Regions from separate parts of the Kutzneria viridogrisea DSM 43870 genome, predicted to be linked through region 1. Evidence: riboswitches for the same ligand, from Rfam matches in the RefSeq annotation. Region 1 holds a riboswitch; each other region holds the start of a gene.
What was found. A riboswitch is a leader RNA that binds a small molecule or an ion and turns the genes downstream of it on or off. The one in region 1 is predicted to bind cobalamin.

Region 1 (7,324 bases):
CCCGAGGTGCGCACCATGACCACGTACACCTCGGAGGTACCCGCCCCGGAGATGAACTGCTTGACCCCGTCGACCACGTAGTGGTCCCCGTCACGCACCGCCCGGGTGCGCAGAGCGGCGGCATCCGAACCGGCCTCGGGCTCGGTCAGGCAGTAACTGCCCAGGGACTGCATGGAGCACAGGTTGGGCACCCAGCGGGCGCGCTGCGCGTCGTTGCCGAAGGTGTCGACCATCCAGGCGACCATGTTGTGGATGGACAGGTAGCCCGCGATGGACGGGCAGCCCGTGGCCAGCGCCTCGAAGATCAGCGCGGCGTCCATCCTGGACAGTCCGCTGCCGCCGAGGTCCTCGCGCACGTAGACCCCGCCCATGCCCAGTTCGGCGGCCTTGCGCAGCACGTCGACCGGGAAGTGCTTGTCCTGGTCCCACTGCACGGCGTTGGGCGCCAAGTGCTCCTGGGCGAACTCCGCGGCGGTGGCCGCGATGGCCCGTTGGTCCTCGCTGAGGGTGAACACCGGGCTCACGCCATCGTCGGGATAACGAAGCTGGCACCCTGCCTGGTGCCCGCTGGCCAGCGCGTGGTGACCGTCTTGGTCTTGGTGTAGAACCGGATCGAGTCCGGTCCGTGCTGGTTGAGGTCGCCGAACCCGGACCGCTTCCAGCCGCCGAAGGTGTGGTAGGCAACGGGAACCGGGATCGGCACGTTGACGCCGATCATGCCGGTGTCCACCCGCCGGGTGAAGTCCCGCGCGGTGTCCCCGTCCCTGGTGAAGATCGCCACCCCGTTGCCGTACTCGTGCTCGGTGGGCAGCCGCAGCGCCTGCTCGTAGTCGCCGGCGCGCACGATGGACAGCACCGGGCCGAAGATCTCCTCGCGGTAGATCCTCATGTCCGTACCGACGTTGTCGAACAGACTGCCGCCGAGGAAGAATCCCTTCTCGTGTCCGGGCAACACGAAGTCGCGGCCGTCCACCACCAGTGCGGCGCCTTCGTCCACACCGGACTGGATGTACTCGCGGACCCGGTCCACGGCCTGACGGGTGACCAGCGGCCCGTAGTCGGCGGTCTCGTCCTGGGAGGTGCCGATCTTCAGCGCCCGCACGCGCGGGATCAGCTTGTCCAGCAAGGCTTCCGCGGTCTGCTCGCCGACCGGCACGGCCACCGAGATCGCCATGCAGCGCTCACCGGCCGAGCCGTAGCCCGCGCCGATCAGGGCGTCCACGGCCTGGTCCAGGTCCGCGTCCGGCATGATGATCATGTGGTTCTTGGCCCCGCCGAAGCACTGCGCGCGCTTGCCGTGCGCCGCGGCGGTCGAGTAGATGTACTGCGCGATCTCGGAGGAGCCGACAAAGCCCACTGCCCGCACACGGGAATCGGTGAGCAGCGTGTCCACGGCCTCCTTGCCGCCGTTGACCACGTTGAACACGCCCGGCGGCAGACCAGCCTCCAGGAACAGCTCGGCCAGCCGCAGCGGCACGGAGGGGTCGCGCTCGGAAGGCTTGAGCACGAAGGCGTTGCCGCAGGCGATCGCGGGGGCGGCCTTCCACAGCGGGATCATCGCGGGGAAGTTGAACGGGGTGATGCCCGCGACCACGCCCAGCGGCTGGCGCAGGGAGTGCACGTCGATGCCGGTGCCCGCGCCGTCGGTGAACTCACCCTTGAGCAGGTGCGGAATGCCCGCGGCGAACTCCACGACCTCGAGCCCGCGCTGGATGTCCCCGCGCGCGTCGGGCACGGTCTTGCCGTGCTCGCTGGCCAGCAGCCTGGCCAGCGGGTCCATCTCGCGCTGCACCAGGTCCAGGAAGCGCAGCAGCACGCGCGCGCGGCGCTGCGGGTTCCAGGCGGCCCACTCCTGCTGAGCCCGCTCGGCGTCGGCGATGGCCGCCTCGGTCTCGGCCCGGTCGGCCAGCGGCACCCGCGCCTGGACCTGACCGGTGTTGGGGTCCCACACGTCACCGAAGGCACCAGAGCTGCCCGGAATGTGCTTGCCACCAACGAAGTGCGTCAATTCGCGCATGACTGCCATGCGTGTCTTCTCCATCCTCGTGGACAACACGTGACGGCCACGGCCGGTGTCTGACTCCCGGGGCTGCACCCGGTCACAGTGGCGGGACCGCGCTGGACTCGCACCAGCTTCCCTGCACCGCGGCTCGATTTCGGACCATAGAGTAGGACGTCCGACTATGTCGATGCCGACTGTCGGAACCCTGAGGAGATCCCGGTCACCCCGCGCCGACACACCGCCATCTTGGGTTGCGCACGAGAGCCCACCCCTACATGTAGTATCTGCCGCGTCGATGGTTCGCCGGGCGCTCAACCCGGCGAGGCAAGAGGGAACCCGGTGCGAATCCGGGACTGCCCCGCAGCGGTGAGTGGGAACGACCGCCGTCAGACAGCACTGGGCGTGAGCCTGGGAAGCGACGGCCAGTAGGTCCGGGTACGCCCGGCCGCCCACGAGTCCGAAGACCTGCCATCGGTGTGCGCGCCACCGGCGCGCACGTCCGGTGTCCCGAGGGAGGGCAGCGTGCACAGGTCGCGGCCGCGCCGCGCACTGACGCCGCACCCGCTGGAGACCGGGCCTTTGGTCGGATCGAGCGAGGAGACCGGCGTGACCCAGTTACCACCCACGGGCTGAGCCCGGCTCCCCGCACTCCCCCACTTCACCGGTGGCCGCCGTCCTGGCCACCGGGCGTACACACCTGCCCTGAACAACCTGGAGCTCCCTCATGTCCGTGCAGTCCGAGGCGGGCGGCCGACTGGCCGCCGCCGGCGACACACCCTCGACGGTGCACGTCATCCGCCGCAACGGCGACGTGTCCGCCTTCGACCCCGCCAAGATCTCCACCGCGCTGGCCAAGGCCTGGCTCGCCGTGGAGGGCGCCGAGGCGGGCGCCTCCTCCCGGGTCCGCGAGGTGGTCGCCGAGCTGACCGGCCAGGTCGAGCTGGCACTGATGCGCCACGCCGGGCCCGAGCGCCCGCTGCACATCGAGCAGATCCAGGACCAGGTGGAGCTGGCACTGATGCGCGACGGGCACCACAAGGTGGCCCGCGCCTACGTGCTGTACCGCGAGGAGCACGCCAAGGCCCGCGAGGTGGAGCCGCAGGCGGCGCCGAGCCGCCCGGCGATCTCGGTGCGCCGCCCCGACGGCACGGTCGAGCCGCTGGACGCCGGCCGCCTGGAGCTGGTGATCACCGAGGCCTGCGCCGGACTGGAGGCGGTCTCGGCGGCGGCCGTGCTGACCGAGACCCGGCGCAACCTCTACGACGGCATCACCGCCGAGGAGCTGACCCTCGCGCCGGTGATGGCCGCGCGCACGATGGTCGAGAACGACCCGAACTACTCGCTGGTCAGCGCCCGGCTGCTGCTGGACAAGGCGCGGGCCGAGGCGCTGAGCTACCTCGCCGGCCAGGCGCGCACCGCCAGCCACGCGGAGATGACCGGGCTGTACCCGGGCTACTTCGCCGAGTTCGTGGCCAAGGGCATCGAACTGGGCCAGTTGGAGCCCGAGCTGGGCACCTTCGACCTGGCCCGGCTGGGCGCCGCCCTGCTGCCCGACGGGGACCTGCGGTTCCAGTTCCTGGGCCTGCAAACCCTGTACGACCGCTACCTGCTGCACCACGCGGGCACCCGCTACGAGCTGCCGCAGGCGTTCTTCATGCGGGTGGCCATGGGCCTGGCGCTGCGCGAGGACGACCGGGACGCGCGCGCGATCGAGTTCTACACCCTGTTGTCCAGCTTCGACTTCATGTGCTCCACGCCGACGCTGTTCAACTCGGGCACGACCCGCCCACAGCTGTCCTCCTGCTTCCTGACCACCGTGGACGACGACCTCACCAGCATCTTCCACGGCATCAGCAACAACGCCCTGCTCTCCAAGTACGCGGGCGGGCTGGGCAACGACTGGACCCCGGTGCGCGGCATCGGCGCGCACATCAAGGGCACCAATGGGTCCTCGCAGGGCGTCGTGCCCTTCCTGAAGATCGCCAACGACACGGCGGTCGCGGTGAATCAGGGAGGAAAACGGAAGGGCGCGGTCTGCGCCTACCTGGAGACCTGGCACGTGGACATCGAGGAGTTCCTCGATCTGCGCAAGAACACCGGTGACGACCGGCGGCGCACCCACGACATGAACACCGCGAACTGGGTGCCCGACGAGTTCCTGCGCCGGGTGCGGGCCGACGGCCAGTGGACCCTGTTCTCCCCCGACGAGGTGCCCGAGCTGCACGACAGCTACGGCAACGTCTTCGCGCAGCGCTACCGCGAGTACGAGGCCGCCGCCGACCGCGGTGAGATCAAGGTGTACCGCAGGGTCAAGGCCAAGGACCTGTGGCGGCGCATGCTGACCATGCTGTTCGAGACCGGCCACCCGTGGATCACCTTCAAGGACCCGTGCAACCTGCGTTCCCCGCAGCAGCACTCGGGTGTGGTGCACTCCTCCAACCTGTGCACCGAGATCACCCTGAACACCACGGTCGATGAGGTCGCGGTCTGCAACCTGGGGTCGATCAACCTGGCCCAGCACGTCACCCCGGAGGGCATCGACCACGCCCGCCTGGAGCGCACGGTCCGCACCGCGGTCCGCATGCTGGACAACGTGATCGACGTGAACTTCTACACGATCCCGGAGGCACGCCGGTCCAATCTGCGCCACCGCCCGGTAGGCATGGGCCTGATGGGCTTCCAGGACGCGCTCTACACCCTGCGCCTGCCGATGAGCTCGCAGGAGGCGGTGGAGTTCGCCGACCGCAGCATGGAGGAGATCAGCTACTACGCGATCTCGGCCTCCACCGACCTGGCCGAGCAGCGCGGCCGGTACGAGTCCTTCGAGGGTTCCCTGTGGAGCCAGGGCATTCTGCCGATCGACTCCATCCAGCTGCTGGCCGACGCCCGCGGCGCCGACCTTGAGATGGACCGTTCATCCACTTTGGACTGGGACAGCCTGCGCGAGCGCGTGCGCACCGTGGGCATGCGCAACTCCAACGTGATGGCCATCGCGCCCACCGCGACGATCGCCAACATCTGCGGGGTCGGCCAGTCCATCGAACCGCTCTACCGCAACCTGTACGTGAAGTCGAACATGTCCGGTGACTTCACCGTGGTCAACCCGGACCTGGTGCGCGACCTCAAGCGGCTGGGCCTGTGGGACGAGCTGATGATCAGCGACCTGAAGTACTACGACGGCAGCCTTGGCTCGATCAGCCGGGTGCCCGCCGAGCTCAAGGCGCTGTACGCCACCGCCTTCGAGGTGGACAGCTCCTGGCTGGTGGAGGCGGGCTCGCGCCGCCAGAAGTGGATCGACCAGGCCCAGTCGCTCAACCTCTACATCGCGCAGCCCTCGGGCCGCAAGCTGGACGCGATCTACCAGCTGGCCTGGCTGCGCGGCCTGAAGACCACGTACTACCTGCGTTCGCAGAGCGCCACGCACGTGGAGAAGTCCACCCTGCGCGGCACCGACGGCAAGCTCAACGCCGTCTCCCCGGTCGCGGTCCCCGTGCCCGAGGCCCCCGTTGCCTGCTCCATCACCGACCCCGACTGCGAGGCCTGCCAGTGACCATCGACATGACCGGCCTGGGCAGCATCGACCGCTCGGGCGGACGGGTGTCCGTCGACGAGAAGGCGATGATCAACTGCCGCGCCGACGTGAACCAGCTGCTGCCGCTGAAGTACCACTGGGCCTGGGACAAGTACCTGGCCGGCTGCAACAACCACTGGATGCCCACCGAGGTGTCCATGCAGGCCGACATCGCCCTGTGGAAGTCCGCCGAGGGGCTCACCGCCGACGAGCGGCTGATGATCAAGCGCAACCTGGGCTTCTTCGCCACCTCGGAGTCCCTGGTGGCCAACAACATCGTGCTCGCGGTGTACCGGCACCTGACCAATCCCGAGTGCCGCCAGTACCTGCTGCGCCAGGCCTTCGAGGAGGCCGTGCACACCCACACCTTCCAGTACATCTGCGAGAGCCTCGGCCTGGACGAGGGCGAGCTGTTCAACATGTACCGCGAGGTGCCCTCGATCACCGACAAGGCCGCGTGGGCGCTGGACTACACCCAGCACCTGGAGGACCCGGAGTTCCGCACCGGCACGCCCGAGAACGACCAGGCGTTCCTGCGCGACCTCGTGGCCTTCTACGTGATCTTCGAGGGCATGTGGTTCTACACCGGGTTCGCGCAGATCCTGTCCCTGGGCAGGCGCAACAAGATGGTGGGCATCGCCGAGCAGTACCAGTACATCCTGCGCGACGAGTCGATCCACCTGAACTTCGGCATCGACACGATCAACCAGATCAAGATCGAGAACCCGCACCTGTGGTCGGAGAGGTTCCAGCAGGAGGTGCGCACCATGCTCGCCGAGGCCTGTGAGCTGGAGGTGGCCTACGGCCGGGACACCATGCCGCGCGGGGTGCTGGGCATCAACGCCGAGCTGTGCGAGCAGTACATGCACTTCATCACCAACCGGCGCTGCGCCCAGCTGGGCCTGGAGCCGGTGTTCGGCCCCGCGGAGAACCCGTTCCCGTGGATGTCGGAGGCGATGGACCTGAAGAAGGAGAAGAACTTCTTCGAGACCCGGGTCATCGAGTACCAGAGCGGCAGCTCGCTGGACTGGGACTGATCTCCACTGACACGGCGGGGGCGCACGCGTCCCCGCCGTGTCGGCACGCTCAGCTCGAACAGGGGTCCACGGGGGACCCGTCGCCGACGTAGTTCGCCCACTCCTCGTTGCTGATCGGCGTGCCCCTGGTTTCGCAGACCTGCTTGGCCACGGCCTCGACGTCGTTCTGCCACACCGAGTTCGGTGCGTTGGCCACGCCCGCGGCGACACTGCCGTCGACCGGGTTGAACGCCACCGCGGTGACGTTGTCGGTCGGACCGGAGAAGGTCGCGGTCTGCACCGGGACGCGCGGATCGCTGATGTCCCAAGTGGACACCGTGCGGTCCCAGCTGGCGCTGGCGAGGCGCTTGCCGTCGGCGCTGAGCGCCACGGAGGTGACGGTGTTGGTGTGGTCCTTGAGCGTGCTGAGCACCGAGGGGTGCGCCGGGTCGCTGACATCCCACAGCTCCACCGCGTGGTCGTCGCCCGCGGTGGCCAGCAGGTGTGCGTCCGGTGTGAAGGCGATGCCGCGGATCGGCGCGGCCTGCGAGGTGGCGATGCGCGCCCCCGCCACCGGGTGCAGCGGGTCGCTGACGTCCCAGATGCGCGCGCTGCCGTCGTAGCTGCCGCTGGCCAGGGCCGCCCCGTTGCCGCTGAACACCACGGAGCTGACCACGTCGCCGTGCTGGGTCAGTGGCTGGCCCAGCGGCCGCACGGCGGTCGGGTCGGACACGT
Region 2 (7,324 bases), 4.0 Mb from region 1:
CCAGTTCGAGTGCCTTGTCCTTGTCCGGTGCTGCTGGTGCCATGGGAAGTCCACCTCGGTTGTCTGTCTGGCCGGCCCTGGGAGGAGCTGGTGCCCCGGCCGCCGTGGGTTGTCGGGACCGACGCTACGGGGAGGGTCTGACAAGTGGCGGCGAGCCGAGGGGCCCCAGGCTAGCCGAACACCTGTTCGAGTGCGAAACCGACACGCCGCACCCGGGTTCAGCGGCGCTCGGCGGGCACGTCGAAGGCGTCACAGACGGCCTGCCACACCCTCTTGGCGTCCAGCCCGGCCTCCAGCGCCTCGTCGGCGGTGCGGCCGCCCAGCGCGGCGAACACGTGGTCGCGCGCGAGCATCTCGGACCTGACCTCGCCGAACTCCTCAGCCATGCGGCGGCGGAACACAGTCATGCGCATCGTGACCGAGCCTACGCCGAGAGCAATTTGCGAAAAAGTTGGGCCCAGGGTCTTCCCCTCACGCCCACAAGCGCTATTCTTGTCTTGGGCCCGTGATCCCCCCGACGCTAAGGCAGTCGAAAGTCACGGCAGAAGCGCCGTAGTCGACCCCCAGGGCTGCGGCGCTTCTCTATGTCTGCGACATGACCAGCCCCGGTGATAACACCACCACGCTCCGCGTGAGGGCTGCGGCGCTTCTCTATGTCTGCGGCCAGTCATAACACCACCACGCTCCGCATACGACCTGCGGCGCTTCCCTATGCCCTGGACACGGCCACAACGCGTTTCCCTTCCGTGACCAATTCATGATCGATTCGGACGGTGCGCCCGTGACCAGCCACGACACCCGGGCCCGATTCCCGTGATTGACCATTGGCCAGGGATTCGCCCACATCGTGGACGCCCGTTCGACCGCGCAATAGCGATTCCGGGATGGCCACCGCCGCGCGATGTCACCCATCGCGCTCGGGAGGTCACTGTGCAGTTCGGCCCGTTCACCCCCATCCGGGTTTCGACGCGTTCGGCAGCGGCCCCCGTCGGCGGGAACTGCCCGGCGCGGTGTGGGCCTAACCTGATCCCCATGCGGGATCAGACGATCGGGGACTGGCTGGACCAGCTGGCTTCCCGGGCTCCCGCGCCCGGTGGGGGCGCGGTGGCCGCGATGCACACGGCGATGGCGGCCGGGCTCGTCGAGATGGTGTGCAACCTGACCATCGGCAAGCCCAGGTACGCCGAACACGAGCCCACGATGCTCGGTGCGCTACGAGAGGCGGGCCAGTGCCGTGCCGAGGCGGTGGAGCTGGCCGAACGGGACGCGGCGGCGTTCACCGCGGTCACCACGGCCTACAGACTGCCCAAGGAGGACGAGCGGGACAGGGCGGTGCGCGGGGAGCGCATCCAGCAGGCGCTGCGTGCGGCCGCCGAAGTACCGCTACGCACCGCCGAGGTGGCCGAGCGGGTGCTGGAACTGGCCGGGAGGATCAGGCGGGGTGCCAACGTGAACGTGCTTTCCGACGTGGACGTGGCCGAGCACTCCGCGCGGGCGGCGCTGGCCTCGGCCGTGGTCAACGTGGAGGTCAACCTGGCCGCGATGACCGACCAGGCGGCACGGGCCGAGCTGGCCGCCGAGGTGTCGCGGATCGGGCGGGTGCTGGAAGGGGTGCGGGCATGACGCTGATCGACGGGCGGAGCGTGGCAGCCGCGATCCGGACCCAGGTCGCCGAGGACGCGGCCGAGCTGCGGGCGGCGGGGACCACGCCGACCCTGGCGATCCTGGTGCCCACCGATGACGAGGCCACGGCCTGGTACGTGCGCTCCATCGTGCGCACGGCCGAGAAGGTGGGCGTCTCGGTGCGGGTCGTGGAGCGCTCGCAGGACGTGGGCGGGGCGCTGCGCGAGCTGTCCGCCGACCCCGAGGTGCACGGCATCATCTGCCAGACCCCGCTGCCCGAGGGCATGACCCTGGACGAGGTGGGGCTGCACATCGACGTGCGCAAGGACGTGGACGGGGCGAACCCGACCAGCGTGGGGCGGCTCGCGGTGGGCCTGCCCGCCTTCGCCCCGGCCACCGCGCAGGCCGTGGTGGAGCTGCTGCGCGCGCACGGCACCCCGCTGGCGAGCGCGGACGTGGTGGTGGTCGGCCGCAGCACCGTGGTGGGCAAGCCCGCCGCCCTGCTGCTGCTCGCGGAGAACGCGACGGTCACCGTGTGCCACTCGCACACGAAGGAACTGGCCGCGCAGACCAGCCGGGCGGACGTGCTGGTCGCCTGCGTGGGGCGGCCGGAGATGCTGGGCGCCGAGCACGTGCGGCCGGGGGCCGTGGTGATCGACGTGGGCACGAACCCGACCGCCGACGGCGGCCTGGTCGGGGACGTGCAGACCGCGGCGGTGGAGCCGATCGCCAGCGCGGTGACCCCGGTGCCCGGCGGGGTGGGGCCGGTGACCACGGCGCTGCTGCTGCGCAACGTGATCGCGGCGGCCGGTCAGTGAGTGCGTGCGGCCCCACCGGCTGGTGGGGCCGCACCCACCGGGTGCTACACCGGCTGGGCCGTGAGCTGGGACTCGGTGCGCAGCTTGCGCTGCACGAGCGCACCGAACAGCAGGCCGATGGTCGCCCACATGACCAGCTGCGTGCCCAGCGAGACGACCCGGAAGTTCCACAGCAGTGCCGCCGGGAACTCCTTGGGCACCTCGTTGATGGCGGGCAGCAGCAGCTGCACCACCGCGACCGCCACCACGAAGGCCAGCACCGCGACCAGCGCGGCGTTCCAGGTGCCAAGGCCGGGCAGCAGCCTGCGGCCCAGGTAGGTCGCGGCCACCGCCAACCCGATGGACAGCACCACCATCAGGAAGTACGCGCCGGTGCGCTCCCCGATGGTGTCCGGATTGCCCACCGAGGGCGGGTTGGCGGGGTACTTCAGGAACGGGACCACGAACGCCGACAGGTAACCGGCCAGGGCCAGCAGCAGCGAGGTGGACCTGGCGCTGATCCGGCCGAGCCGCCCGTAGGCGATGGCGAAGGCCAGCGCGAACAGGCCACCGAAGGCGATGGCGTAGAGCAGCACGCCGGTGGCCAGGCCCAGCGTGCTCTGCACGCCCCGGCTGACCAGCTCCGGCTCGGCCGCCTCACCGGCAGCGGCCGCCTCGGCGGACTCGAAGTCGATGGCCGAACCGACCAGGGGCTCACCCAGCAGCCAGGTGAACACCAGTGCGAGCACACCGGCCGCGAGACCGGCGAGCATGCCCCGCACCAGAAGGGTTCTCATCATGGTTGTGCGCTCCCCCGGCTCAGTGGCAGGGGAAGCCGAGCAGGTGCCTGCCGTCGTGCACGAACTCGTGCACGTAGTGGCCGGAGACCAGCGAGGTGGCGCCCTGCTCGGCGCCGACGAAGTAGAGCAGGACAACGGCGAGCACCCCGATGAACACTGCCCAGGGCAGCACTTCGCGGAGTGGGATCCGGACGGGGATGGGAATGGCGATCGGTGAGGGTGAGGCGATGCTCACGGGAACCTCCTTGGGCTTGCGCGACCCACTAGTTGGTGCTCACGACGACGGAGTGTCTGACTCACGGCCACCTCGGCTGAGGTGGACCGCACACAGTGGCGCGACCGTGCCGGGATCTCACCGGCTTACTCCGTTACGTCGATCGAGCGGACCGTAGTCAGCGTGTGAAGCCAGTGTCAATCAGCCGACCAGGTTGGGAGAGCATGGTCACCATGAACCGGATCTTCCTGATCAGCCACGGGGCCACCGAAGCGGTCCGTGAGGCACGCTTCGCCGATGACGAATCCCTCTGCGGGACAACGGATCCACTGGAAACGCCGTCCCGTGTGGACGAGGTGCGGTGCGGGCCCGAACGCCGTTGTCTCGAAACGGCAACGGTTCTCGGTCTCACCCCGGTGACCGACCCCGGGTTGTCGGATCTGGACTGCGGCTCGTGGCGGGGGCGCGCGCTGGCGGAGGTGCAGGAACAGGACCCCGCCGGGCTGATGGCGTGGCTGTCCGATCCGGACGCGGACGCGCACGGCGGCGAGACGGTGCGGCAACTGCTGGCCAGGGTCGGCTCCTGGCTGGACTGCTTGCCGGACAGGGGAAGGATAGTCGCGATCACCTCGCCCTCGGTGGTCCGCGCCGCGATTGTGCACTGCGTGCAAGCTCCTCCCGCCTCGTTCTGGCGCTTCGACGTGGCCCCGCTGACGCTGACCCACCTCTACGGCGGACCGGGGCGGTGGACCCTGCGCGAGACCGGCCACCCGCTGCCCCCTGCTCGCACGGCCCCACCCTCGTAGGCGGCGAGCAGGGCGCCCTCTCGATGAGGATCGGATCCCAACGACAGCAAGGAGTTCCGCCCGCCGTCAGCCCGCACCCGTTGGAGCGGAACGACTCGGGACTACCAGGCGCTGGTCATCGCCCAGGCCTCGGTGGGCAGCAGGCGCGCCTCCCCGCCGGTGGCGAACGCGGTGACACCGGTGGACTGCGTGTAGCGCGGATAGACCCGCGCGGTGAGTGACCTGCCGTCCCCGGTGAACACCTCGATCGAGGACCGGTCGGTCAGCACGCGCAGGTTCAGCCGCCCCTGCGCGTCGGGCGCCGAGGTCACGTGCGACACCGAACCCTGGCCGTAACCGGAATTCCTCGTGTCGAGGACGAGTTGCCGGGTGGCGGGCTCATAACTGAGGATCACTCGCTCCGCGCTGCTGGCGAACAGGGTGAGCCCGAGCGTGGTGGCGCTGGACCGGCTGAGGTCGAAGCCGGTCCGGAGGTCCAGCGAGGCGCCGTCGGCGATCGGCACCGGCGCGGCGGTGGGCACCGCGGTCCCGCCGCGCCGCGCGAGCTGTGTGCCGTGCAGGCGGTCGAGCTGGCTGACGGGTGCCGAACCCAGGGTGCCGTCCGGTCGCACCGACAGCTGCCGGGTGATCGTCTCGGCCTGGGACCAGCCGTCCAGCCGGTTGGGGTCGAACGCGTCCCCGTTGTTCATCCACCCCACCAGCAGCGGGCGGCCGGAGGAGTCGGTGAACGCCTGTGCCGCGTAGAAGTTCGGGCCGCTGTCCAACTGCCCGGACGCGGTGGGGGTGAAGGTGGAACCGGTGAAGTCGCCGAGGAAGTAGTGCTCGCCGCCGTTGGTGGAGACCAGCAGCGCCCAGCGGCCGTCGACCTGGATCAGGTTGGGGCACTCCCACATCCCGCCGGTGGAGCCGTCGCCACTGAGCAGCACGCCCCGGTAGGTCCACGCCCGCAGATCCGGCGAGGAGTACAGCAGCACCTTGCCCGCGCCGCCGTGCCCGGAGCCGAGGACCATCTTCCACAGCCCGTCGTGCGGGTCCCGGAACACCTTCGGGTCGCGGAACCCCGCCTCGGCCTCGGCGGGCGGGCCGGGGATGACTGGGTTGCCCGCGCCGGGGGTGAAGGTGGTGCCGTCGGTGCTCGTGGCGGACCAGACCTGTTCGCGGATCGCGCCCGGGTGCGCCGCGGTGTCGGTGTAGTGGGTGTAGAACAGCCGCAGCGCGCCGTTGTCCGCCACCGCGCTGCCGGACCACTCCCCGGTGGTGTCGGACGGACCGGCCGGCGCGGGCGGGGTGAGCGCGACCGGGGCGTTGGTCCAGTGCACGGAGTCCGGGGACTGGGCGTGTGCCCAGTGCATCGGCCCCCAGAACGGGCTGGCCGGGTTGAACTGCGCGAAGAGCTGGTAGGTGCCCCGCCACTGGATCAGGCCGACCGGGTCGTTGATCCAGCCCTGGTACGGCGTGTAGTGGTACTGCGGGCGCAGCGGGTCCACCGCGTAGCGCGCGGCCGCCGGACCCTCGGTCGGGCCTGGCTGGTTGGCGGAGCCGAGCCGGACGGAGGTCAGGCCGTTGCCCGCGTCCCCGACCGCGCTGGTGCGCACGTCGTCCAGGTTGAGGTGCCCCCACTGGCCGGTGGCCTCGTCCACCACCTCCAGGTACACGGCCTGCCCTCGCACCTCGCTGGTGTCCCAGGTGATCCGGGCGAGTTGCTCGCTGTTGTAACCGGTCTGCCGGTCCAGCACCGCGCCGTCGGCGGCCCGCACCAGGGCGACGTGGAGGTGCTGCGGATCGTAACCCCCGGCGATGAGGAAGCTGAGGTGGTCGGTGGCGGTGAACACCGAGGACCGGGCGATGCCGGTGGCGGTGTCCTGGTGGGCGAGGTAGCCGGACAGGAAGCAGGTGCCGTGCTGGTCGTAGGTGCCGCCCCACCACGTGGTCGCGGAGGACACGGTGAACGCGGAGCCGGTGAGCGTCCAGCCGCCGGTGTCACAGGTTTCGAAGTCGGCGTTGGCCGGTACGGACGCCGTCGGGGCACCGGCGAGGGCCAGGGTCATCGCGGTGGCGAACGCGAGGCAGGAGCTGGGCAGGTGCATGTCTCCTCCTGGGCGGCGGCGAAGGACTCGACGAGTCGACCATCGGCGGCTGCCCGACCACTGCCAGGGCAGCATGGCACAGCGGTCGACGGGGAGGCGAGGTTCCCGGGCCGCAGGAACGATTCCACTGTTCAGCGGGCGGGCCGCAGCGTGGTGAGCACGCTGGCCATCAGCACCGGTAGCGCGAGGAAGCCCAGCAACAGGCCCAGCGCCGGGTAGGACCAGGCCTGCACGACCACGCCCGCGGCCAGCCCGCCCAGCGCGCCACCCGCGTTCATCAGCAGGTCGGACAGTCCCTGGGCGGCCTGGCGCAGCGGGGCGGGCACCGACTCGGTGAGCAGCGCCGAACCGGCGACCACCCCGGCCGACCAGCCCGCTCCGAGCACGGCCATGCCCACCGCCAACTGCGGGGCCTCGTGCGAGTCCGCCATGCCGCAGACGCCCGCCGCCGCGACGACCAGGGCCGCGCCCACGGCGAGCACCGGCATGCGGCCCAGCCGGTCGGCCAGCCAGCCGAACAGCGGGCTGCCCGCGTACATGGCGGCCACGTGCAGGCTGATCACCACGCCGACCACGGTGAGCGAGGAGCCGGTGTGCTGCATCTGCACCGGGGTCATCGACATCATGCCGACCATCGCGGTGTTGCACAGGGTCACACCGAGCAGGGCGAGTCGGGCGGACGGGCTGAGCACACGCAGCATGGACCACCGCACCGGCTCGGCGGGAATGGTGGAACCGGTTACCCCGCAACAGGAATCGCCGATCGCGGCGGGCACGGTGCCCACCGGCATGAGCGGGTCGGCGCGCAACCCGAGCGCGATGCCCGCCGCCGCGAGGGCGAACACGGCCGCGGCGAGCAGGAAGGGGCCGCCGTCACCGGCGAACCGGGTCGCGGGCTCGACGAGGTTGGGACCTGCCACGGCACCCAGGGTGGTCGACCAGACCACAGTGGACAGTGTGGCGGCGCGGTGCGCCGGGGCGGCGAGGTCGGTGGCGG
Region 3 (7,324 bases), 800 kb from region 1:
CGGCGGAGCCGGACCACGCGAACACTTCGACCAACAGGTAGAGCGATGCACAGCAAGCACGACTGGATCACCACGCCCGTCACCGCGGACCTCCTGCGCGGCGCCATCGAGGTGGAGCGCACCGAGCACGGCGTGCTGCCGCACCGGCTGCCCGCCTGGGCCCGCGCCCAGTACTCCGACGGGCAACTGGCCATGGCCGAGTCCCAGCCCTCCGGGGTACGGCTGGTCTTCCGCACCAGGGCCACCGCCGTCGAACTGGACGCGCGGCCCACCAAGCGGGCCTACGTGGGCGTCCCACCCCTCCCGGACGGCCTGTACGACCTACTCGTCGACGGCCGCCTGGTCGGCCAGGGCAGCGTTCCGGGCGGAAACACGCTGACCATCGACATGGCCACCGGGACCGCCGAGCACCAGCCCGGCACGGCCGGCACCCTGCGCTTCACCGGCCTGCCCGAGGGCGTCAAGGACCTCGAGATCTGGCTGCCGCACAACGAGACCACCGAACTCCTCGCCCTGCGCACCGACTCGCCCGTCGAGCCCGCACCGGACCGGGGCCGCCGGGTGTGGCTCCACCACGGCAGCTCGATCAGCCACGGCTCCAACGCCGCCAGCCCCACCACCATCTGGCCCGCGCTCGCCGCCTCGCTCGGCGGCGTGGAACTGGTCAACCTCGGCATGGGCGGCAGCGCCCTGCTCGACCCGTTCACCGCCCGCACCATGCGCGACACCCCCGCCGACCTGATCAGCGTCAAGATCGGCATCAACCTGGTCAACGCCGACCTGATGCGCCTGCGCGCCTTCATCCCCGCCGTGCACGGCTTCCTTGACACCATCCGCGAAGGCCACCCCAGCACGCCGCTGCTGGTCGTCTCGCCCATCCTGTGCCCCATCCACGAGGACACGCCGGGTCCCAGCGCCCCGGACTTCAGCACCGGCCAACTGCGGTTCCGGGCCACGGGCGATCCGGCGGACCGTGCGAGCGGGAAACTGACCCTGGGCGTCATCCGGGACGAACTGGCCCGGATCGTCGCGCAGCGGGCCGCCCAGGATCCGAACCTGCACTACCTGGACGGCCGCGCGCTCTACGGTGAGTCGGACTCCACCGAGTTGCCGCTGCCCGACGACCTCCACCCGGACGCCGCCACCCACCGCCGCATCGGCGAGCGCTTCGCCAAGCTGGCCTTCACCGCCAACGGCGCCTTCGTGGGCCTCGGCGCCTGAAACCTGGTTGGTGGGCCCGACCAGCTACTGGTGGCCGATCCCCTGGCCGAACCGCGTGGTCCAGCGCTGTTCCACCCCGGCGATCCGCCAGTAGGCGATGGCCACCGCCCACACCGCGACGAACAGGCCCACGATGACGAACCCGACGTTGTTGAGGTCCAGGTCGGCGATCCAGCCCGTGACCGGGTCGGTGAGGCCGAGCTTGTCCCGCAGCAGGCCGATCAGCTCGATGCTGCCGATCAGCAGGGCGACGGCCACCGACAGGCCGGTGATCACGATGTTGTAGTAGACCTTGCGCACCGGGTTGGCGAAGGCCCACTGGTAGGCGAAGTTCATGAACGTGCCGTCCAGCGTGTCCAGCAGGGTCATGCCCGCGGCGAACAGCAGCGGCAGCACCACGATCACGTACCACGGCAGCCCGCTGGCGGCCCCGCTGCCCGCCAGCACCAACAGCGTGACCTCGGTCGCGGTGTCGAAGCCGATCCCGAACAGCAGCCCAACCGGGTACATCTGGCCCGGCCGGCTGATCGAGCGGGTGACCCGGCCCAGGAAGCGGTTGAACAGCCCGCGCTCGTTGAGCCTGGCCTCCAGTTCGGCCTCGTCGAAGCGGTCGTGGCGCATCGAGCGCCAGACCCGCACGATGCCCACCAGCGCCACCAGGTTCAGCGCGCCGATCAGGTACAGGAACAGCCCGGACACGCTGGTGCCGATCAGCCCGAGGACCTGGTGGGTGCTGGAGTCCTCGTCGGTGAGCGTGCCGACCACGCGGGTGCCGACCGCGATCAGCACCGCGAGTACCAGCACCACCGTCGAGTGGCCGAGGGCGAACCAGAACCCGACCGACACGGGCTTCTTGCCGTCGGCCATCAGCTTGCGGGTGGTGTTGTCGATGGCGGCGATGTGGTCGGCGTCGAAGGCGTGCCGCAGCCCGAGGGTGTAGGCGGTGACGCCCAACCCGATGCCGAACACCTGGGTGCCCACCGCGTAGTGGCCGGGGATGACGGCGAGCAGCAGCATCCCCCAAGCCACCACGTGCAGCAGGGCGATCACGGCGAACACCCCGCCGATGCGCACCCAGTCCCGCCGGGTGCCCAGCATCGGGGTGCGGGCGGGAGCGCGGTCAGTCGCGGACATGCCGACCGCCTCCCGTTCCGGGACGGGTGGCGGCGAGCGGGGGCTGGCGCACGGCTCTCTCCTCGTGAGCGTGGGGAGAGGTCCGGTGACCGGTCGCGACCGTGAGCCCGCCCGAGCGACTCCGGACCTCGCGCGCGCCGGGCGGCACACGCACCGGTGGCAGGTCTTCGGACTCGCGGGCACCCGCCGGATCACTCCGGCGGTCCTACTGGCCGTCGCTTCCCAGGCCGTGCGGCCCAGTGCTCGATGACGGCGGTCGTTCCCACTCACCGCTGCGGGGCAGTCCCGGTCTCACACCGGGTTCCCTGTTGCCTCACCAGCTCGCGGGGAACTGGTGAACCACTGGCGGAGGCAGCCTAGCTGCCAACCAGTGGCAGTTGACAGGCCGCGGGTCAGAACGGCCTGGCCGTAGCGGCGGCCGGGGGCTGTGCCCGAGCCGGGTTCGGCCCGGGCACAGCGCTGGTCAGCTGTTGGCGGCCATCTGCTCGCGCAGGCTGCGCGGGCGCATGTCGGTCCACACCTCGTCCACGTAGCTCATGCACTCCTGCTTGCTGCCCTGCTTGCCCACTGCTCGCCACCCGGCGGGCACCTCGTTGTCCAGCGGCCACAGCGAGTACTGCTCCTCGTCGTTGACCAGCACCTGGTAGCTGATGTCGTCTCGCACTGTCGTCACCTTTCTTGTTGAGGCAGAAACCCGGCCAGTGGTGTGGCTTCGGCCTGTCGGGGGAATCGGCGCAGCGTCCTGTTCGCCGTAGCCAGCACGGCCAGCAGCGCGATGCCCCCGGTACACACCAGCACGGCGACCTCCCCGCCAGCCAGTTCCACGAGCAGACCGCCCACCGCGGGTCCGGCCGTGCTGGCGATGCCCGCGACGACGCTCATCACCCCAGCTGTGCGGCCCCGGAGTTCGTCGGGGGTGAGCAGCAACTGGTAGGTCATGATCGTCGTGTTGGCGGTCGGGGTGAGCAGGGACATGCCGCAGAACAGGGCACCGAGCAGGTAGCCGTTGTGCAGCACGAGGGCCAGCGGGGTGAGCGCGACCAGCGCCCAGAACACGCTGATGATCGACAGGTACGGGCTGAGCACCTTGAGCAGCCAGGGAGCGAGCAGGGCGCCCAGCATGCCCCCGACCCCGAGCACGGAGGCCATCAGCCCGATCTCGAACTCCGGCACCCCGCGCTGCCGGGCCAGGGCGACCACGACCAGGTAGTAGGCGTAGAAGAAGAAGTTCAGGCTGACCGCGCACAGGGCGATCACGCGGAGCAGCGGCTGCCGCACCAGCCAGCGCAGGCCCGCCGCGATCTCCAGGTGCAGCTCGCGCAGGGGCGCGCGGGCACGCTCCTGCTTCGGCATCTTCAGGAACAGCAGGCCGACGAAGGCCAGGGTGTGCGTCACGGCGTCCAGTGCGAACGGCAGCCACGCGCGGATTCCGTACAACACACCGCCGAGCGCGTTGCCCGTCATCTGGCCGAAGTACCCGCGCGCCGAGTTCAGCGCGACGGCCTGCCCCAACTGCTCGGCGGGCACCACCCTGGGCAGGCTCGCCTCCTCCGCGGGTTCGAACAGGGCACGGCAGGTCCCCATCACCGCGGCGACCCCGGCCATCAGCGGCACGTCGGCCACGCCCAGCCACAGCGCCACGACCAGCGCCGCGACGGCCACGGCCTGCGCCGCCTCGCAGCACAGCATCAGCCGCTTGCGGTCCCAGCGGTCGGCCAGCGCCCCCGCGGGCAGACCGGCCAGCAACTGGGCCGCCGAGTCGATGCCCATCACCAGGCCAGCCGCCACCGGGGACTGGGTCACCGCCAGCACCAGCAACGGGAAAGCCAGCACCGAGGCGCTGAACCCCAGCTCGGCCAGCGCCTGGCTGCCCCACAGCACCTGGTAGTTGCGGTTGCGCGAGAGCGGGATCATCGGGCACCGCCCCGGCAGTCACCGGCGATGTGCCGCAGCGCGGTGGCGAAGTCGGCGGCGACGGCCTCGATGGTGGCCTCGTCGAACAGGTCGGGCTGGTAGTACCAGGCGAAGCCGAGCCGTCCGCCGGTCACCCCGCCGACCACCTCCACCGGGTGCGAGCCCCGGTCGGCCGGGTCCTGGTCCTGACCGAGGGATCCCAGCGAGGCCCGGTACAGCCCGTCGAGCTCCTGGTCCCCGGTCGCGTCCCACTGCCCGAGGTAGTTGAACGCCAGCCGGGGGCCGGTACGGGTCAGCCGTTCCCGTACCTGTGGGGCACCGAGGTAGCGCAGCGCGCCGAACCCGAACCCGTTACCAGGTGTGGCGCGGAGTTGCCTGCGCACCGACTTGACCAGTCCCCGCCACTCCCCCGCAGTCACGTCGAGGGCGACCGGGAACACGGTGGTGAACCAGCCCACGGTCCGGGACAGGTCGATGTCGTCGAGGATGTCCTCGCGCCCGTGTCCTTCCAGGTCGATGCTGATCCGGTCGCGCCCGGTCCACCGTGTCAGTGCCCAGGCGAGCGCGGCGAGCAGCACGTCGTTCACCCGCGTGCGGTAGACCGTGGGCGCCCTGCGCAGCAGCGTGTCCGTGTCCTCGGCGTCGAGTTCGACCGAGACCGCCCGGGACGCCACGCCCCGGACCGGCACGTCGCGATCCAGTGGCAGGGCGCCGTCATCGAGTGCGGCGGCCCAGTGTTCGACCTCGCCGTCCAGTGCGCCGCTCACGGCGTACACGCCACTGCGCCGCGCCCACTCCCGGAACGAGGTGGACTTGGCGCCGAGGTCGATCCGCTCGCCACCCGCCGCCTGCCGGTAGCCGGTGTCGAGGTCCTCCACCAGGATCCGCCACGAGACCCCGTCCACAACCAGGTGGTGGGCCACCAGCAACAGGTGCGACCGCAAGTCCGCGCCGAGGTCGAACAGCACCGCCTTGAGCAGTGGACCCCGCCCCAGGTCGAAGCCCGCGTGCACCTCGTCGGCGATCTTCCGCATCGCGGTCGACCGCTCGCGTTCGTCCAGTGTGGACAGATCGTGCACTTCGAGTAGTTCCACCGGCTCGATCGCGGCGTTGTGCTGACGCCACTGACCGTCGACCTGCTCGAACCGCATGCGCAGCGCGTCGTGCTGGACCACCAGGGCCTGCAACGCATCCCGCAGCGCGGGCACGTTCAGCGGGTCGGCCAGCTCCAGCAGGTTGGCTTGGTTGAAGTGGTGCGGGTTGACCGTGTACGCCTCGAACAGCCAGTGCTGGATCGGGGTCAGCGGGACTTCGCCGACGACGACCTGGTTGTTCACCGCCGAGGTCTGCGCCGACGTGACGGCCGGGGCCAGCGCGGCGATCGTCTGGTGCAGGAAGATGCTCTTGGAGGTCAGTCCGAGTCCGGTCTGTCGGCACCTGGCCACGACCTGGATGCTCAGGATGGAGTCGCCGCCCAGCTCGAAGAAGTTGTCCTCCACGCCGACACGATCGACCCCCAGCACCTCGGCCCACACCTCCGCCAACCGCCGCTCGATCTCATCGCGCGGCGCAACGTATTCGTGTTCAGCACCAGTGAACTCAGGCTCAGGCAACGCCTTACGGTCAAGCTTGCCGTTGGCGTTCAAAGGCATTTCACCAACCGTCACGAACACCGCAGGCACCATGTACTCCGGCAACCGGTCTCGCAACCAGTCACGCACATCGGTCGAGCCCACCACGTAGGCCACCAGCCGCTTGTGACCGTTGTCCTCACGAGCGATCACCACCGCGTCGCACACTTCCGGGTGCTGCCGCAGCACCGCTTCCACCTCACCAGGCTCGATCCGGAAACCACGGATCTTCACCTGCTCATCGACCCGACCCAGATACTCCAACACACCATCAGCCGTCCAACGAACCCGATCACCAGTCGCATACATCCGCGACCCCACACCACCAAACGGATCAGCGACAAAACGATCAGCCGTCAACCCCGCACGCCCCAGATAACCCCGCGCGACCTGACCACCAGCCAAGTACAACTCACCGACCACACCCACCGGCACCGGACGCAAGCCCGCATCCAACACATACGCCCGCACATTCGGCACCGGACGACCCACCAGCGGCCGATCACCCCGAACCGGCCACCACAACGCATCCACCGTGCACTCAGTCGGACCATAGAAGTTATACACCGCAACATCCTTGGCGGCAGCCAAGGTCGCCCACAACGACTCCGGCAGCGCCTCACCACCCAACATCAACACCTTCGGCCGCCACTCACCGGCCAACAACCCGGCCGCCACCAACTGCGCCGCGAACGACGGAGTCAAATCCAGGAAATCAATCCGGTTCGCCGACACATACGACACCAACGCCTCAGGATCACGACGGATCTCATCATCAACCACATGCAACTCATGACCAGCAGCCATCAACACCGGACCCTCCAACGAGGTGTCAAACGAAAACACCGCCGTCACCGCAACCCGCGCCCGCCCCGGCAAATCCCGCACAAACCCCACGCGATGACCCCACAACAGGTTCACCAAACTCTGATGCTCAACCACCACCCCCTTCGGCAACCCCGTCGAACCAGACGTGTAAATCACATACGCCGAACTCGACGGACCGATACGGATGGGTGGGTTCGTGTCGGGCCAGTCTTCGGCGCTCACGTCCGTCAAGACCGCGGCGACCTGCGCGTCCCGCAGCAGGAACTCGACCCGGTCAGCAGGGAGGTCCGGGTCCACCGGCACGTACACGCCACCCGCCTTGAACACCGCCAGCATCGCGACCACGAAGTCCGCCGAACGAGGCATCATGACCGCCACTGCCTGTTCCGGCTCGACCCCGTCGGCGATCAGCTTGTGCGCCAACCGGTTCGCCCGGGCATTGAGTTCCGCGAAGGTCAGGCTGGTGCCCTGGAAGACCAGCGCGGTCGCGTCAGGAGTACTGGCCACTTGCGCCTGGAACACCTCGGTAAAGGTCAACTCCGGCACTGCCAGCGCGGTGCCGGTCCACTCCGGACGGACATCGGACAGCCAGGGCA
Region 4 (7,324 bases), 2.2 Mb from region 1:
AACTTGGCGGGTGGGTTGCCGCGCTCGTCGGAGTCCAGCCCGACACCGATGATCCAGTCCCTGAACGGCAGGGATTCCATCAGCGTGGCCATGGCGTACTCGGCGGAGAAGTCGCGCAGGAAGCACATGATCAGCTCGGCACGCAGGTCGAGCAGCCGCCGCGCGTCCACCAGGGCACGGCGCAGCCCGCGCACGACCGTGCCGAACTCGACCCCGCGCGAGGTGTGCGCCTGCGGGTCGAAGAAGACCTCCGCGTAGCGCACCCGCTGGCTGTGCGCCTTGCTGAGGTAGGCCCAGGCGAGGTCGTAGAAGTCCTGTTCGGTGCGCACCACGCCGACCCCGTCGTAGTAGCCGACGAGGAAGGAGGCCAGGTCGTGGAAGGAGTACGAGGCGCGCAGCGCCGCGGCGTCGGGGTAGGGCAGGGTGACGCCGTTGCGCGCGGCCAGTTCGAACTTCAGCTCTGGTTCGAGCGTGCCCTCGATGTGCAGGTGCAGCTCGCACTTGGGCACGTCCCGGATGAACTCCGCAAGCTCGCTCATCAGAGCAGTCTGGCAGCCTCGGCCATCCGGTCCAGCCGCTCGAAGGGTTCCTGGTGCGGGCAGCTGGCGCACTTGGCGAAGCCCGCCTGGTAGATCAGGCAGCAGGAGACCCTGCGGACCAGCCGAACGGGCGGAGATCCCGCCCGAACGGCCACCTCCACGAACCTCGGCACCGGCATCGGCGCGCCGATCGCGGCCGCCAGCTCGGTGGCCTGTGCCGCGCCCCGGTCCGGATCGCCCAGCCCGCGCCAGGCCCGCAGCAGCACGTTGGCCAGCGAGTCGGCGGTGATCGCCCACAGCGGGCGCACCCGCGTGCCGGATGCCTCGGCCAGCACCGGCAGCACCGCGTCCAGGGCCGCGCGCAGCCGTCCGGGCAGCTCGTCCACAGTGGACAGCAGCCTGGTCGGCTGCGCGTTGAGCAGGCGGCCCTCGGGGTTGATGTGCAGCCGCACCCCGGACAGCTCCGGGTCGGGCGCGAGGTCGACCTCGGCCAGCCTGGTCAGGAACGGGGTGAGCAGGATCGAGCTGGTGGTGTACCACCAGAGCGTGCCCGCGACGCGCCGGTCCGCGGTGGCCCACTGCCGCCCGGACAGCGCGACCAGTTCGGCCACGACCCCCGGGTCGGTCAGCGCGTCGGCGGTCACGATCCGGTCAGCCATGGGACAGGAACTCCGCCAGCGCGACCACGGAGTCGGCGTTGCGCACGCCGGAGACCCAGTTGGCGTAGGGCAACACGAAGAAGCGCTTGTGCGCGATCGCGGGCAGCCCGGCCAGTTCGGGGCGGGAGAGCAGGAACTCGGTCATCTGCTGTGCCTGCGCGTCGTCGTTGGCGTCGATGGTGATCACGTCCGGACGGCGCGCGACGACCTCCTCCCAGGAGACGTGGATCCAGCTGTCCGCGACCTCGCCGAACACGTTGCGGCCACCGGCACCCGAGATGATCGAGTTCGGGGCCGCGAACCTGCCCGAGGACAGCGGTTGCTTGTCACCGCAGCAATCGTAGTGGAAGACCTGCGGCGCCGCCGCGCCCGGCTTGCGCGCCCCGGCGATCTTGGCGCGCTGCTCGGCGACCAGCTTCTCCGCCCGCTCGGGGACGCCGAAGATCCGGCCCAGGTTGAGCAGGTCGGTGAAGGCGGCCTCGATGGGGTCGACCAGCCCTCGGTTGGTCTTTCCCTGCTGGCGGCAGGCCTCGGTCAGCTGGTAGGTGGGCACGCCCAGCGCGGCCATGCTGTCCGGGGTGACCCCGCTGGCCTCGCTGAACCCGTAGTTCCAGCCCGCGAACACCAGGTCGGGGGAGGCACCGAGCACCACCTCCTTGCTGATGTACTTGTCCGACAGCCGCTTGACCGAGGCGAACTCCTTGGCATACGGGGACTTCACGTTCTTGTCCTCGATGCCCGCGTACCCGGCCACATGATCGGCCAGCCCGAGGGCCAGCAGCATCTCGGTGGTGTTGATGTCGTTGCTGACCACCCGGGTCGGCACCTTGTCGTAGGTGACCTGGCGGTCGCAGTTGGTGATCGTCACCGCCTGCCCCGCACCCGCCGGGGTGGGCGCGGGCGTGGTGCCGCAGCCCGCGAGCAGGGCGGCCAGCGCCACCGTGACGAGCACGCGTCTCATGGATTCTCCTTGCTGGGGAACAACAGTTGGGGTCGGCCGCTGGCCGGGTGGGCCACCAGGTGCGGGCGCACGCCGAACACCTGCTCGACCAGGTCCTCGGTGAGCACCTGCTCGGGAGTGCCCGCCGCCACGACCAGTCCGGCCCGCAGCACGTAGATCCGGTCGCAGTAGCCCGCGGCCAGGTTGAGGTCGTGCAGGGCTGCCACGGCGGTCATGCCCAGCCCGGTCAGCAGGCGCATCAGCTCGTGCTGGTAGCCGATGTCCAGGTGGTTGGTCGGTTCGTCGAGCACGACGAGTTCGCCGTTCTGGGCCAGTGCCCTGGCGATCAGCGCGCGCTGCCGCTCCCCGCCGGACAGGGTCAGTACGCTGCGGTCCGCCAGTTCGGTCAGCCCGACCAGGTCCAGCGCCCGCTGGCAGGCCTCGGCGTCCTGCGCGCCGCCGCCCTCGTGCGCGAACCGGCCCATGGTCACCACCTCGCGCACGGTGAAGTCGAACTCCATCGGCGAGTCCTGGGCCACCACGGACATCCGCCTGGCAACCTGCTTGGGCGGCAACGAGAACAGGTCCTCCCCAGCCAGCCAGACCGCACCGCCGGTGGGCCGCAGCGCGCGGAACACCGAGCGCAGCACCGTGGTCTTGCCGCTGCCGTTCGGCCCGACCAGGCCGACCACCTCACCGCGTGCCACGGCCAGGCTCACGTCCCGCACGATGGCCTGGCCACCGACCTCGTAGCGCAGCCCGCGCGCGTCGAGCAGACTCACGAGACCTCCTCGCTGGTACTCGTCGCTCTCACGACGCCACCCCACCGAAGGCGTAACTCCTGCGCCGCAACAGGAACAGGAACACCGGCCCGCCGAACACCGCCGTGATCACACCCAGGGGCAGTTCCTCGGGCGCCACCACCATGCGGGCCGCCACATCGGTCCACACCAGGAACAGGGCGCCGAGCAGCGCGCTGGCGGGCAGCACCCTGCGGTGCCCGGCGCCGACCAGCAGCCGCACCAGGTGGGGCAGCATCAGCCCGACGAACCCGATCGCCCCGGCAGCCGCCACCACCGCACCGGTGACCAGGGCCGTCACCAGGTACAGCCCGGTGCGCACCGCCCGCACGTCCACGCCCAGTGTGCCCGCGGCCTCATCGCCCATGGCCAGGGCGTCCAGCGCTTTGGCTTGCACGGCAAGGTATCCGAGCCCGAGCACGGCGGCGATCGCCGGGATGAGCAGGTTCTGCCACGAGGCGCCGCCCAGGCTGCCCAGCAGCCAGAAGATCGCCGTGCGGGCGCCCTCCGCGTTCGGCGCCAGGTAGATCAGCAGGCTGGTCATCGCGGAGAACACGTAGGCCATGGCCGTACCGGAGAGCACCAGCCGCAGCGCTGGCAGCCGCCCACCGGTCCTGGCCAGCGCGAACACCGCCAGCATCGCCGCCAGCCCGCCGAGGAAGGCGCCCGCGGTCAGGGCCCAGCTGCCCAGCCAGGCCAGCGCCCCGAACAGCAGCACCGAACTCGCGCCCACCGAGGCCCCGGAGCTCACGCCAAGCAGGAACGGGTCCGCCAGCGCGTTGCGGACCAGTGCCTGCACGGCGACCCCGGTGGCCGCGAGGCAGGCGCCGGCCACCGCGCCCAGCAGCACGCGCGGCGCCCGGACCTGCCATACGATCGCGTCGCCAGGTTGGGTGACACCGTGAGTGGCATGACTGGCCAGTACGGAGAACACCTCGCCGACGGACAGTGACACCGGACCGAGCGCAACCCCGAACAGCAGGGTCACGAGCAGTAGTGAGGCCATCGCGATCAGTAAGAAGGTGAACCGGGCCCGGGGTGCGAACGGGGCCGAACTGCGTGCAGCAGGCATCGGGTGCCGGCCTCCAACACCTCGTGGGGGTCTTCGCGTGCCGTGGCCGGTCTCCTGGCTGACGGGTACTTCGACCACGGCTTGCCTTCCCAGGTGCTGCCACCCAGTGACCCCGGTTCGCGCCGGGTACGCCGTGGACTCCCGATCACAGTGGCGAGGGCCGCTCCGGTACCGCACCGGATTCCCGTCACCACGGCCTGGTCACGGTAAGGAGCCGTCGGCCGCGCTGTCAACGTGACCTGGTTGGGGGACGCGTGAGTTGACAGGCGGGCGTGCGGTCGGGAGCATTCGCGCAGGCGAGTCGGGGAGTGAGCGGTGACCCAGCTGCGTCAGGTCCAGATCGTTGTTCCGGTGGCGGATTCGGGGTTCGAAAGCCCGTTGCCCCCGTTGACGACAGGTTCGGGAACTGTGGTGCTGCCCTGGCCGAGACCGGCCACCGACCTGTCCTGCGCGCGCTCCAGAACCGTCCCGGCCCTGGTGCTGGAGAACGAGCTGGTCCGCGTGACCGTCCTCACCGGACTGGGTGGGCGGCTGCATTCGCTGTGGCACAAGGAGGACGAGCGCGAGCTCTCCGCCAACCTGCCGGTGTTCTCCCCGGCGGGCGGCTCGCTGGTGTACGCGGCCACAGTGGACGGTCCCGGCGGGGACCCGGTGCTGCGACTGTGGGAGTGGGACCAGGTGCTGGACCTGCCCTACCAGGTCGACTTCTGGCTGCCCGCCGGATCGGACCGGCTGCACGTGGGCACCCGGGTGCGGGCCGGTGACCCCCGGCCAGGCTGGTGGCGTTTCGCCGACGACGAGCCCGCCGAGCTGCTGTGCGCCGGATCTGGTTGGGGTGCACTGGAACTGTTCAGGATGAAGACCTCGCTGCGGCCAACCCCGTTCTCCTGCCTGGGTTTCGAGCAGCAGCCCTGGCTGGACCTGTTGGCGGGCAACATGCCTGCTGGTGATCCGAACAGTGCTCCTGGCCGCAGCCTCGTCGGCAGGCACTGGCGCTACCTGCTGGAGCGCGCACCGGAGAACTGGCTGTCCGCGTACCACCTGGGCACGGCCCGCTGGTTCGCCCGCGACCTGGAGGGTGCGGTCGCCGCCTGGCGCCGGTCCATCGAGCTGGCGGTGTCCCCGTGGGCGATCCGCAACCTGGCCGTGGCCGAGTACCACCGCGGCCACGTGGTGGAGGCCGCCGAGCTGCTGACGGCCGCTGCCTGGTCGGCGCCCCAGGTCCCGCAGCTGTGCGAGGAGGCCCGCGGCCTGCTGCTCGTCACCGGCCAACCCGCCGAGGCCGACGCCCTGCGCCAAGTCCAGACCCGCCCCTGACCGCGAGTCCCGCAAGCGCAAACACGCCGTACCGGAAGCGCCGACACGCGGTACCGGAAGCGCCGACACGCGGGGCACAGCGCGTGTCGGCGCTTCGCGTACCGCGTGTCGGACGTTCCCGTACGGTGTGTTTGCGTCAGGCGAACGGGCGGATGTGGGCGTTGGCGGCGAGCAGGGCGGCGCGGACCTGGCGTGCGATCCGCACGGCGCCCGGGGTGTCGCCGTGCACGCACAACGACTGGGGCCGCACGTCCACCTCCGAGCCGTCCACGGCGATCACGGTGCCCTGCAAGGCCATTCGCGTGCAGCGGGCCACCACCTCCTCGGCGTCGTGCACCACGGCCCCGGGCAGTCGGCGGGACACCAGCGAGCCGTCGGGGTTGTAGGCGCGGTCCGCGAACGCCTCACGCACCGTGGTCAGCCCGGCGGCCTCGGCCTGCACGAGCCACTGCGAACCGGGCAGGCCGAGCACCGGCAGTCGCGGGTCGTAGAGCCGCACGGCCTCCACCACGGCGGCGGCCTGCTCGGCGTGCGTGACGATCGCGTTGTACAGCGCGCCGTGCGGCTTCACGTAGCGCACGCGGGTACCGGCGATGCGCGCGAACCCGTCCAGCGCCGCGATCTGGTAGACGACGTCGTTGGTCAGCTCCGCGGGCGCCACGTCGATGAACCGCCTGCCGAACCCGGCCAGGTCCCGGTAGCCGACCTGGGCGCCGATCACCACGCCCCGTTCGGCGGCCTGCTCGGTGATGCGGCGCAGCACGGTGGGGTCGCCCGCGTGGAAGCCGCAGGCCACGTTGGCACTGGACACCAGGTCGAGCAGGGCCTCGTCGTCGCCGAGCTGCCAGATGCCGAAGCCCTCACCGAGGTCGGAGTTCAGGTCGATCGCGGTCATGAGGTGCAGTCTCGCACCTGGGGCGCCGTGTGCAGAAATAGAGCACTTTCTGCACAATAGTGCTTGTTAGCGGATGTTACGAACATTAACAGTCGCCAGAACTCTTGACGGGCTCGCGCGCGCACGCCACCATCGGTCAGCGAGAGATCCGATGTATCCCTGCCGAACGGAGGATCCCCTCGTGCGCTTGCCCGGTGCGCGCAGGATCGCGGGTTGCTTCGTCCTCGCGCTGAGCACCCTGTTCCCCATGCCCGCCAGCACCGCCGAGGAGCAAGTGCCGGTCTCGCCCCAGGTCGTGCCGATCAGCCCGAACGACACGCCCGCGCAGATCATCGCCAAGGCGGCGCAGGTGGTGCCCTCCCCGCGCCAGCTCGCCTGGCAGCGCCAGGAGCTGACCGCCTTCGTACACTTCGGGGTCAACACCTTCACCGGGCGCGAGATCGGCACCGGCCAGGAGAGCCCCGAGGTCTTCCAGCCCGACCAGCTCGACACCGACCAGTGGATGAACGCCCTGCGGGACGCGGGCTTCCGCAAGGTGATCTTCACCGCCAAGCACCACGACGGCTTCCTGCTCTACCCCTCGCACTACAGCGGCTACGGGGTCGCGGCCAGTTCCTGGCGTGCGGGCAAGGGCGACGTCGTGCGGGCCTTCACCGACTCCGCCAGGAAGTTCGGCCTCGCCGTCGGCATCTACCTGTCCCCGGCCGACCTGCACGAGGCGCTGCCCGGTGGCCGCTACGGCAACGGCAGCAGGGCGGTGCCCACGAGCATCCCGGAGAACCCGGCCGACTCGACCGGCCGCACCTTCCCGGTGACCGCCGACGACTACAACCGGTACTACCTCAACACGCTCTACGAGCTGCTCACCCGGTACGGCAAGGTGGACGAGGTCTGGTTCGACGGCTTCAACCCGATCCACGGCAAGTCGCAGACCTACGACTTCCCGGACTGGATCAAGCTCGTGCGCGCGTTGCAGCCCGAGGCCGTGATGTTCGGCGGGGTCGACCTGCGCTGGGTCGGCAACGAGGACGGCACGGCGCGTACCGGCGAGTTCAGCGTACTTCCCTTCCACGGCAAGGCGGACGGCGCGCAGGACCTGCCC

Region 2: linked by a shared signal. The riboswitch ahead of KALB_RS32975 (CbtB domain-containing protein) and the one ahead of KALB_RS16295 (CoA-acylating methylmalonate-semialdehyde dehydrogenase) in region 1 are both predicted to bind cobalamin.
Region 3: linked by a shared signal. The riboswitch ahead of nicT (Nickel transporter NicT) and the one ahead of KALB_RS16295 (CoA-acylating methylmalonate-semialdehyde dehydrogenase) in region 1 are both predicted to bind cobalamin.
Region 4: linked by a shared signal. The riboswitch ahead of KALB_RS06750 (FecCD family ABC transporter permease) and the one ahead of KALB_RS16295 (CoA-acylating methylmalonate-semialdehyde dehydrogenase) in region 1 are both predicted to bind cobalamin.

The regions. Positions count from the first base shown of each region.
Region 1 covers NZ_CP007155.1:3,625,421-3,632,744, reverse strand. The annotation lists gene KALB_RS16300 (acyl-CoA dehydrogenase family protein) at 1-515, opposite strand, end outside; gene KALB_RS16295 (CoA-acylating methylmalonate-semialdehyde dehydrogenase) at 521-2,017, opposite strand; cobalamin riboswitch at 2,051-2,181, opposite strand; cobalamin riboswitch at 2,282-2,489, shown strand; gene KALB_RS16290 (ribonucleoside-diphosphate reductase subunit alpha) at 2,727-5,552, shown strand; gene KALB_RS16285 (ribonucleotide-diphosphate reductase subunit beta) at 5,561-6,610, shown strand; gene KALB_RS16280 (nSTAND1 domain-containing NTPase) at 6,660-7,324, opposite strand, start outside.
Region 2 covers NZ_CP007155.1:7,622,301-7,629,624, forward strand. The annotation lists gene recA (recombinase RecA) at 1-43, opposite strand, end outside; gene KALB_RS32955 (DUF3046 domain-containing protein) at 219-413, opposite strand; gene KALB_RS32960 (cyclodeaminase/cyclohydrolase family protein) at 1,033-1,623, shown strand; gene KALB_RS32965 (bifunctional 5,10-methylenetetrahydrofolate dehydrogenase/5,10-methenyltetrahydrofolate cyclohydrolase) at 1,620-2,441, shown strand; gene KALB_RS32970 (CbtA family protein) at 2,486-3,220, opposite strand; gene KALB_RS32975 (CbtB domain-containing protein) at 3,240-3,455, opposite strand; cobalamin riboswitch at 3,485-3,626, opposite strand; gene KALB_RS32980 (histidine phosphatase family protein) at 3,668-4,240, shown strand; gene KALB_RS32985 (glycoside hydrolase family 32 protein) at 4,342-6,327, opposite strand; gene KALB_RS32990 (MFS transporter) at 6,459-7,324, opposite strand, start outside.
Region 3 covers NZ_CP007155.1:4,428,006-4,435,329, reverse strand. The annotation lists gene KALB_RS19510 (TetR/AcrR family transcriptional regulator) at 1-41, shown strand, start outside; gene KALB_RS19505 (GDSL-type esterase/lipase family protein) at 46-1,221, shown strand; gene nicT (Nickel transporter NicT) at 1,246-2,355, opposite strand; cobalamin riboswitch at 2,497-2,714, opposite strand; gene KALB_RS19495 (MbtH family protein) at 2,819-3,019, opposite strand; gene KALB_RS19490 (MFS transporter) at 3,025-4,269, opposite strand; gene KALB_RS19485 (non-ribosomal peptide synthase/polyketide synthase) at 4,266-7,324, opposite strand, start outside.
Region 4 covers NZ_CP007155.1:1,448,119-1,455,442, forward strand. The annotation lists gene add (adenosine deaminase) at 1-539, opposite strand, end outside; gene KALB_RS06735 ((2Fe-2S)-binding protein) at 539-1,198, opposite strand; gene KALB_RS06740 (ABC transporter substrate-binding protein) at 1,191-2,159, opposite strand; gene KALB_RS06745 (ABC transporter ATP-binding protein) at 2,156-2,920, opposite strand; gene KALB_RS06750 (FecCD family ABC transporter permease) at 2,949-3,944, opposite strand; cobalamin riboswitch at 4,038-4,220, opposite strand; gene KALB_RS06755 (tetratricopeptide repeat protein) at 4,326-5,327, shown strand; gene KALB_RS06760 (LamB/YcsF family protein) at 5,464-6,222, opposite strand; gene KALB_RS06765 (alpha-L-fucosidase) at 6,404-7,324, shown strand, end outside.